4 regions of the Rhizobium sp. BK289 genome follow, and region 2 is predicted to be linked to each of the others. Evidence: predicted binding sites of a transcription regulator. Region 2 holds the regulator's gene; each other region holds the start of a gene.

Region 1 (2,203 bases), on a different contig from region 2:
TCATCGTCGACCGTACCGATGATCGAAACGCCATGGGTGTGATCGCCGGTGACGACAACAAGCGTATCCGGATTCCTGGCCTGGAATTCGCGGGCAACGGCGACGGCCTTGTCGAACTCGATCGTTTCGATCAGAGCGCGATCCCAGTCCAGCGGATGGCTCATCTTGTCGATGGAGGCACCCTCGACCATCAGGAAGAAGCCTTCCGGATTTTTGGAAAGCTTGTCGAGCGCGACCTTGGTCATGTCGACCAGGCCGGGCTGGTTCGGGAACTTGTCGACCGTGCCCTTCTTGAGGAATTCGCGGTCGAGCGTGACGTCGAGGTTACCGGTGTGGAACAGGCCGAGCAGCTTGTCCTGGTTGAAGCCGGCAGCCGTCGCCAGTTCGTTCTTGTCGGTGGCAACGGCGTAGCCGGCATCCTTGAAGAGCGCGACATAGTCCTTGTCGTCCTTGCGTTTGGAGCCCGGCACGCTTTTCGCCAGGAAATAGGCCGAGCCGCCGCCGAGCAGGACATCCGGCTTGACGTCATACATCATGCCGACGATGTCGGCCTTGTCGCCGCGCTTACGGGTATGGGAGACGAGCGCCGCCGGCGTCGCGTCTTCGACTTCGGCCGTAGTGACGATGCCGAGCGACTTCTTGCCGGTGCGGCGCAGGGCTTCACCCATGGTTTCGACCTTGGGGTCGTCCAGGCTTGCCGGCGTACGGTCGGCATAGACGCCGAGCGCGTTCACGGCCGACTTGTGGCCGGTCATATAGGCCGACATCGTATTGGCGCTGTCGGTCGCAATCGCCGAGGTCGAGGACGTGCCGATGAAAGCAACTGGCGGAACGTCATCCATGGCAAGACGGCCATTGGCCTTGCCTTCGGTCATGCCCTTGGACATGATGCGGGCACCGGTGCGATGTGCAACGGAAAGGCCGTCACCGAGCAGGAAGATGATGTTCTTGGCCTTCGGCGTGGCGGAGGTGCCGTAGACATCCCAATTGACGGACTTCTTCTCGTCGCCGGCCGATACTTCGACCTTGTACTGGCCGGTCTTTGCAAGCTTGACGCCACGCAGGATCAGGGCCGATCCGAGAACTTTGTCCTCGGCACCCTTTTCTTCCGCGACAAAATCGGCGGCCTTGCCGAAGACGGTCTCATAGCTTTCGCCGTTGACCGTCACCTTGACGTCTTCCGGCTTGACGACCTTGCTGAATTCCACCTTGAAATCGAATGGCGAGCCGGCGAGTACCGTCGCCCGGTCCAACGGATAGACCGTCGCCGCGTGAGCCGCACCGGACAATACGGTCGCGGCCATCATGGAGAGAACAAGTTTACGCATTTATACCCCCTGCGTCGTGGTTGCTTCCCTCTTCCCACTTATAAAAACCAGATGACAATCATGTAAAAAGGAGTCGACTTTCTGCAACTGGAAATTCCGAAGCGCAAATCGCTAAGGAAGGCTGATTGTATGCGCCGCATCTAAAAGACCCGCCGAATAGCCTGAATGCCAAGACTATCACCGCGAAGCGCACATGATCCACTACGGCCTTGCACGATCGGGATGCGCCGCCTGAAAGGCCGGCAAATTCGTGCACCTGGCATCGATTTCGACGATGCGCTTGAGATCGGTCAGGTCCACGCCCCAGCGGCGGGCGTTGTAGACCTGCGGCACAAGGCAGATATCCGCCATGGTCGGCGTGTCGCCAAAACTGAAGCTACCTTCAAATTTGCTCAACATCATCTCGAGCTTGCGAAGGCCACCGGCAATGAAATGCCTCATCCATTCCTCGCGGGCATCGGCTCTATCCGTGATGGCCATGACATGGGCGGCAACATGCGTGTTGCAGATCGGATGGATATCCATGGCGATCGCATAGGCAAGCGCCCGCACGTGCTGGCGGCTCGCGCTGTCAGACGGCATCAAGCCGCTCTCAGGCCGAAGTTCGGCCAGATATTCGATGATCGCAAGCGACTGCGTCAGAATTTCTCCGTCGATCGTGAGCGTCGGCACGAATCCTTGCGGATTGAGTGCCAGGTAATCGACGCTATTCTGTTCGCCTTCCAGCAGATCGATGGGCACACGCTTGTAACCGATGCCGAGCATGTTGAGCGCAATGCGAACGCGATAGCTGGCGGACGAGCGCCAGTAATCGTAAAGCACGACGTCGCTCATCACGGTTCTGCCCCCAGGTATTTTTCGACGGTCTGCTCGAT
Region 2 (2,203 bases):
ATTGCTAGACTGCATGCGGCGGAACTAGTCACCACAATTTTAGAGCGTTTCGCGCCTCGTTCCCATGCGAGGCAATGGTGAGGGATTCTGCCATCGGAAACGCGACAGCGGAGACAGGGCATGAATTGGACAGACGAACGCGTCGAGAAGCTGAAAAAGCTATGGTCCGAAGGGTTGAGCGCCAGCCAGATCGCTGCGCAGCTCGGTGGCGTGAGCCGTAATGCCGTTATCGGCAAGGTACATCGCCTGAACCTTCCCGGCCGAGCGAAGGCCGGCGGCACGGCAACCGCGACGCGCACGCCGAAGCGCAGTGCTGCAGCACCCCGCGCCACGAGCTACGGATCGCGCGTTGCAACACGGACGGTCGTCACCCGCCAGCAGGGCGTAACCATGCTGAAGGAAGAGATCGAGGTCGATTCCGTCAACGAAATCCAGTATCGCCCGGCTGCGAACGTCGTCGTTCCGATCTCCCGCCGCCTCGGCCTGACGGAGCTGACGGAGCGCACCTGCAAATGGCCGGTCGGCGATCCGCTGAAGGACGATTTCCACTTCTGCGGCAATGACAGCCCGGATTCGTCGCCCTACTGCACCTATCATCAGCGCATGGCCTACCAGCCAGTGCATGACCGCCGGCGCAACAACGGCTGAAAGTGACAGCAAGACAAAGAGCAACAGGCCCCTCGAGGCCCGTTTTTCTATTTCCGCCGCTCCTGCATAATTCCTTAAACCGGAATCGATTTAAGAGAAAATTATGCAGCATTTCAAGATGTTACAGCGACCTTAACGCGTCTTGAAAGACGCGTGGAGCTGTAATGTTGATACCCGAGCGGCAAGCCGCTCAGGCTTCCATGGAATAGCCCGCGCCGCGAACGGTACGGATGACATCCTGCATATTGGAGAAATTGAGCGCCTTGCGCAGGCGGCCGACATGGACGTCGACCGTGCGTTCGTCGACATAGATATCGTGACCCCAGACGCCGTCGAGCAGCTGCGAGCGCGAGAAGACGCGGCCGGGCGAGGACATCAGGAATTCCAGCAGGCGGAATTCCGTCGGCCCCAGCCGCACTTCGCGGCTCTTGCGGTGAACGCGATGAGTTTCGCGATCGAGCTCGATATCGCCGCAACGCAGCACCGTGGAGAGCACCTCCGGACGGGCACGCCGCAGCATCGCCTTGACGCGGGCCATCAGCTCCGGCGTCGAGAACGGCTTGACGACATAGTCGTCCGCGCCGGTCGAAAGCCCGCGCACGCGCTCGCTTTCCTCGCCGCGGGCCGTCAGCATGATGATCGGCAGGCGCTCCGTCTCCGGCCGCATGCGCAGCCGGCGGCAGAGCTCTATGCCCGATACGCCGGGGAGCATCCAGTCGAGGATCAGGAGATCGGGGATGCGCTCCTGGAGACGCAGCTCAGCCTCATCGCCTCTTAGGATCGTGTCGACCTCGAAGCCTTCGGCCTCAAGATTGTAGCGCAGCAGAACGCTGAGCGCTTCCTCGTCTTCTACAACAGCAACTCTCGGAACCATGCGCTTATGGTCTCCTTTCTTCACTTCCAGATTATTCCGTCACCGCGCCGACGGTATTGGCGGTATCATCCTTCGGACGCTCGCCTTCGGGCTGAGCGCCGGTCGCCATGTAATAGATCGTCTCGGCGATGTTGGTGGCATGGTCGCCGATGCGCTCGATGTTCTTGGCGCAGAAGAGAAGATGCGTGCAGGTGGTGATGTTGCGCGGATCTTCCATCATGTAGGTCAGCATCTCGCGGAAGAGCGAGGTGTACATGGCGTCGATTTCCTCGTCGCGCTCACGGATCGATACGGCCTTGTCGGGCGAACGGGTGGCGTAGACATCCAGAACTTCCTTGAGCTGGCTCAGTGCCAATTCGGAAAGGTGTTCGATGCCGCGGGCGAGACGGCGCGGAACGCCGGTGCCCTGCACGGCGATGACGCGCTTGGCGGTGTTCTTGCCGAGATCGCCGACGCGCTCCAGATCGGAAGCGATGCGGATCGATCCCATGATTTCACGAAGGTCGGCTGCCATCGGCTGACGGCGGGCGATGGTGACGATCGCCTTGTCGCCGACTTCGCGCTCGGCATGGTCGAGAACGACGTCGTCGGAGATGACCTTCTGCGCAAGGGCAGCATCGCTTTGGACCAATGCGCGTACGCTGTCGCTGACCATCTGCTCGGCCAGGCCGCCCATTTCCG
Region 3 (2,203 bases), on a different contig from region 2:
CGATGGAAATAAAGCGCCTGATCGTCGAAATTGCCGCTCGGCATGTTCTTGGCTGCTTTCGAAGTGTCGTTCGTATCCAACTCGCGTCTCCATTTCCTGCCTGCGCTAGAGCCCCTCCATACATCAATCGCTTCGCCTTCACAGTATGCAATTGATGCTCCCGCGCGTTTTTGTCGTGGCAAAGCACGGATTGCCGCAGGTCGCGCCACGGCAGCCGCGTCATCAGGAGTTCACTACCGCGGCCTATGACGTTCTCACGCGGAGATTTTCTCATGACTTTGATTGCTTCCCATCGCGGTGGTGCCCATCTGTGGCCCGAAAACACCAGGCTCGCCTTTTCGGAGACCGCCAAGCTCGACATCGATCTCGTCGAATTCGACGTCCATCAGACCCGGGACGGCAAGCTCGTCGTTCACCACGACGCGCTGATCGACCGGATGACGGACGGTAAGGGTGCGATTGCCGATTTCAGCTATGCGAAGCTGATGCGCCATATCGTGATCGGAAGTGGCGGCGAAACCATCCCGACGCTGATGGAAACCATCGAGATCTTCGGACCGTCCGCCGTCGACCTCCGGCTGGAGATCAAGACCAAGGCCGATGGTTCGCCCTATGAGGGCATGGAAGCCCGAATTGTCGATGAGCTGCGAGTGACGGGCATGCTGACGCGCACCATGGTGACGAGTTTCGCTTTGCCGCGCCTGGAGGCCTTTGCCGTGGCGCTTGATGAACGTGGCTGGAATGTCGGCGAACTGCTCGGCTTCATCTTCCTCTGTTCGCTCCAGGCTGCCGCACAGCTGGGCTGGAATGGGATCATGGCGGCTCTGCGCAGCTCTGGAGTGCGGGAGATCGCAATCCGCGCCGATGCGCTGGATGCAGAGATCGTGGAGTTTTTCCGCAAGGGCGGCATGAAGGTACATGGATGGGCCGCACATACCGAGGAGGCGGCGCGCGCCATGTTTCGCCTTGGTGTCGCCAGCTTTACAAGCGACCGTCCAGACCTTGCAATCACGGCCAAACGCGGCTGATCCGTCTCGATTAGGCGGCAGACACAGGGTTTGTCATCTTCCTGAAACACGAGTCTGGTTTTGGAATAGCCAAGGTAGATAGGGCACGGACGTTAAAGTTCGTGAATGAAAACATGGACACCCGGCGATTCCGAACGCTGTTCATTTCTGACGTGCACCTGGGCTCGAAGGCCGCCAAGGCGGACTACCTGCTCGACTTCCTCCGTCACCACGAGGCCGATACCATCTTCCTGGTCGGCGACATCGTCGACGGCTGGCGCCTCAAGCGCAACTGGTACTGGCCGCAGGATTGTAACGATGTCGTGCAAAAGCTCCTGCGCAAGGCGCGCAAGGGCACGCGGATCGTCTACATTCCCGGCAATCACGACGAATTCCTGCGTGATTTCCCGGGCATGCATTTCGGCGGCATCGAGGTGGCGCAGCGCGCCATGCATGAAACGGCCGATGGCAAGAAGTATCTCATCCTGCATGGCGACGAATTCGACGTCGTCGTGCGCAACGCCCGCCTGCTCGCCTATCTCGGCGACTGGGCCTATGACATGGCCATCCTGATCAATGTCGGTCTTGCCGCAGTCCGCCGTCGCCTGAACATGCCTTATTGGTCGTTCTCGGCCTGGGCGAAGCTGCAGGTCAAGCATGCCGTCAACTTCATCGGCGAGTTCCAGCGTGTCGTCGCCGAGGAAGCCAAGCGCAACGATGCCGATGGCGTCATCTGCGGTCACATCCACCATGCCGTCATCGAGGATCTCGACGGCGTGCGCTATATCAATACCGGCGACTGGGTGGAAAGCTGCACGGCGATCGCGGAGCATGAGGACGGCACGTTCGAACTCATCACCTGGCGAAGCATTCTCGATACGCAGCCGGTCGGTTCGCCAGTCGAGGAAATGCCACAGTCGCTCGGTGCCCAGGCGGCCTGATCCACATCTTTTCACGGGCTTGATAATGGCCTGTCATAATTATTGATCGTCGCGGAACCGCCAAAGCTTCGGATTTATCCGAAACGTTACGATTTTGGCCATTTCTCGCCATAGTCGTACTCTCGATAGCATGATAGGGACAAATCAGTTCCCCTTCAGGTCTGTCATGATTCCCGCGATCAAATCCTTCCAGGGCGAGGGTGCGCCCCCATATTTCCGCCTGCGCACCGCCTTGTCCTATTGCGCGCCATTATT
Region 4 (2,203 bases), on a different contig from region 2:
CCGGTGATGTGCCTATCCTTCATGTGAATCTGCGAGGCCTGCGAGAAGCTGGCGAGCTGCTTATGGGTCGATTGCGTGGCGATGATACCGGGCGCATCCGGGCCGAGGTCCGAAAGACCCATGGCAAAGCGCCCGGCATAAAGCGGATGAAACTTCATGAAGCCCGCCCATGCCTCGTCGAAGAGGATGTAATCGCACAGGTGGCCGATGCGCTTGAGGATCATCTCGGCATTGTGGATGGTGCCGTCATAGGTGCATTGCTCCACGACAGCGACGCGGAACGGGCGCGGCTTCTTGTAAGCCTCCGGATCTTTCACCAATGGATGCGTGCGGATGCGCTCGCGCAGCGCGTCCTCGTCCATTTCAGCGAAATCCATGGGGCCGATCAGCCCATAAAGATTGCGTCTGGTCGGCAGATAGACCGGAATGCCGCCCGAGATCATCAGGGCGCCGTGATGGGCGGCCTTATGATTGTTGCGATCGAACAGCACGAGATCGCCATCGGTGACGAGGGCTGACAGAGCAACCTTGTTGGAGGTGGAGGTGCCGTTCAGCACGAAATAGGTCTTCTCGGCGCCGAAGATCTTGGCCGCTTCCTTTTGCGCGGCGAGAGCCGGTCCCTCGTGGGTCAGAAGGTCGCCGAGGTCGAGCACGGAATTGTCGAGGTCGTCGCGAAACACCGCTTCGCCCAGATGCTCCATGAAGACACGGCCGATGGGGCTGCGGCTGTAGAAGATGCCGCCATTGTGGCCCGGGCAGGTCCAGAGATGGTTGCCCTCCTCGGCATAATCGACCAGCGCACCGAAAAACGGCGTCTTCAGCGTTTCGGCATATTGCTTGAGCCGGCTGATGAGGCTCTTGGCGATGAAGGCGGGCGTCTCTTCGGACAGGAAGACATAGCCGTCGATGAAATCGAGGACCTCGACCGGCACATCCTCGAAGCGCTTGCGGCGGATCAGCAGGATGATCGGGAATTCGAGGCCGCGCCGGCGCATGAGGTTGATGAGGGCGGCCGTCTTGCCTTCCAGGCCTTTCTTGCCCCAGTCGACCAGCATGCAGCCGATCGCTGCGTCCGTCTGCACGGCGATCTCCGCATCTTCGAGATTGCGCGCGCGCACCACTTCGAAGCCGGAGCGTTCTATCTCCTCGACGATCTGGTTGTAGCGGGCACCCTCCAGATCCTCATTGTCAAAGGTGGGCGTTGCGAACAGAAAGTTGAAGCGTCTGAAATAATCCATCTGGGTACCCGCTTTTGATCCGGCACGAGGTGTCGACGTATTTCATGACATGGATGTGACAAAATATCGAATGTCCGAAACATGCAAACAGAATGGCATTTCTGCCATTCATGTCGTCTCCCTGTGGATTTTACTTTTTCATTGCAATCCGGAAAATGTCGTGTGTCCGTTAGGTTTAGGCGCTAAATCCGGATTAAGCGCATCGATGAAATCGAAAAGTCACTCGGCGCCGATCAAAACCAGACACGGCGACGCGATCTTATGAAGCGGTATGTTAGCGTGGGCCGGGTCTCTGGCGACTTTCTCTATACAAATCATCAGGTCCGCTGCTTTGCCGACATCTCGCCCAGCCGTTCTGGCAAGTATATCCCTTGCCAAAGCCACCTGATCACCTCTTCGGCTGTTCTCCCATTGGGGCAGGGTCGAATGGCCGGTCAGTCGACCGGCTGAAACAGAAGTCGCGATGAATGCCGATAGCCCCAGGATGAGCAACATGCGTCTTTTCACGTGATTTCCTCTGCATGCCCGATCTTAGCCTATGACGTCGAATTGCTATGACAACGGCACAAGATGTCAATGATGTGCAGCCGCATTCACCTGTCGGGACCCCGCATCTCTGCCGCCCGTTCCGCAATCACTTCGCTCCTCCCATTTGAAGGCATCAAGGAAGAACCGCAGATCGAAATTTCAGCTTGCCGTTTCAATCGAAATCAGTAGCTATCGCTGCTTCGGCTTTGCCGCCATTCCTTGATTTGTTCGCTTGATTGCGGGCTTCTCAGCAGCCAGATGCGCTGACGGCATCTCGGGTGTTGCCGATCGGATATCGTTGGTGATCGATTGTGCTGCTGCGATCACGGCTTGCCTGATCTCTGCCACGCGCTTCTCGTCGACGCCCGTGACGAAAGGAACGCTGACGGCTGCAATGACCGTGTCCTGGTGATCCCTTACGGGGGCCGCGATTGCAT

Evidence for each region. The regulator PhoB, encoded in region 2, activates phosphate uptake and scavenging genes when phosphate is short. The targets are predictions, from matches to a motif close to TGTCATNNANCTGTCAT.
Region 1: a site for PhoB is predicted at 1,369-1,385, ahead of FHT84_RS00195 (alkaline phosphatase). Genes of this name have one in related genera too.
Region 3: a site for PhoB is predicted at 1,060-1,076, ahead of FHT84_RS04600 (UDP-2,3-diacylglucosamine diphosphatase). Genes of this name have one in related genera too.
Region 4: a site for PhoB is predicted at 1,283-1,299, ahead of FHT84_RS25225 (Orn/Lys/Arg decarboxylase N-terminal domain-containing protein). Genes of this name have one in related genera too.

The regions. Positions count from the first base shown of each region.
Region 1 covers NZ_JACHZO010000001.1:39,846-42,048, reverse strand. Annotated here, with positions in the region: gene FHT84_RS00195 (alkaline phosphatase) at 1-1,328, opposite strand, end outside; gene maiA (maleylacetoacetate isomerase) at 1,530-2,162, opposite strand; gene FHT84_RS00185 (fumarylacetoacetate hydrolase family protein) at 2,162-2,203, opposite strand, start outside.
Region 2 covers NZ_JACHZO010000005.1:292,088-294,290, reverse strand. Annotated here, with positions in the region: gene FHT84_RS12280 (GcrA family cell cycle regulator) at 121-648, shown strand; gene phoB (phosphate regulon transcriptional regulator PhoB) at 839-1,522, opposite strand; gene phoU (phosphate signaling complex protein PhoU) at 1,554-2,203, opposite strand, start outside.
Region 3 covers NZ_JACHZO010000002.1:176,887-179,089, reverse strand. Annotated here, with positions in the region: gene FHT84_RS04610 (NADP-dependent malic enzyme) at 1-80, opposite strand, end outside; gene FHT84_RS04605 (glycerophosphodiester phosphodiesterase family protein) at 273-1,028, shown strand; gene FHT84_RS04600 (UDP-2,3-diacylglucosamine diphosphatase) at 1,142-1,948, shown strand; gene FHT84_RS04595 (MFS transporter) at 2,115-2,203, shown strand, end outside.
Region 4 covers NZ_JACHZO010000016.1:1,994-4,196, reverse strand. Annotated here, with positions in the region: gene FHT84_RS25225 (Orn/Lys/Arg decarboxylase N-terminal domain-containing protein) at 1-1,238, opposite strand, end outside; gene FHT84_RS25220 (IclR family transcriptional regulator) at 1,956-2,203, opposite strand, start outside.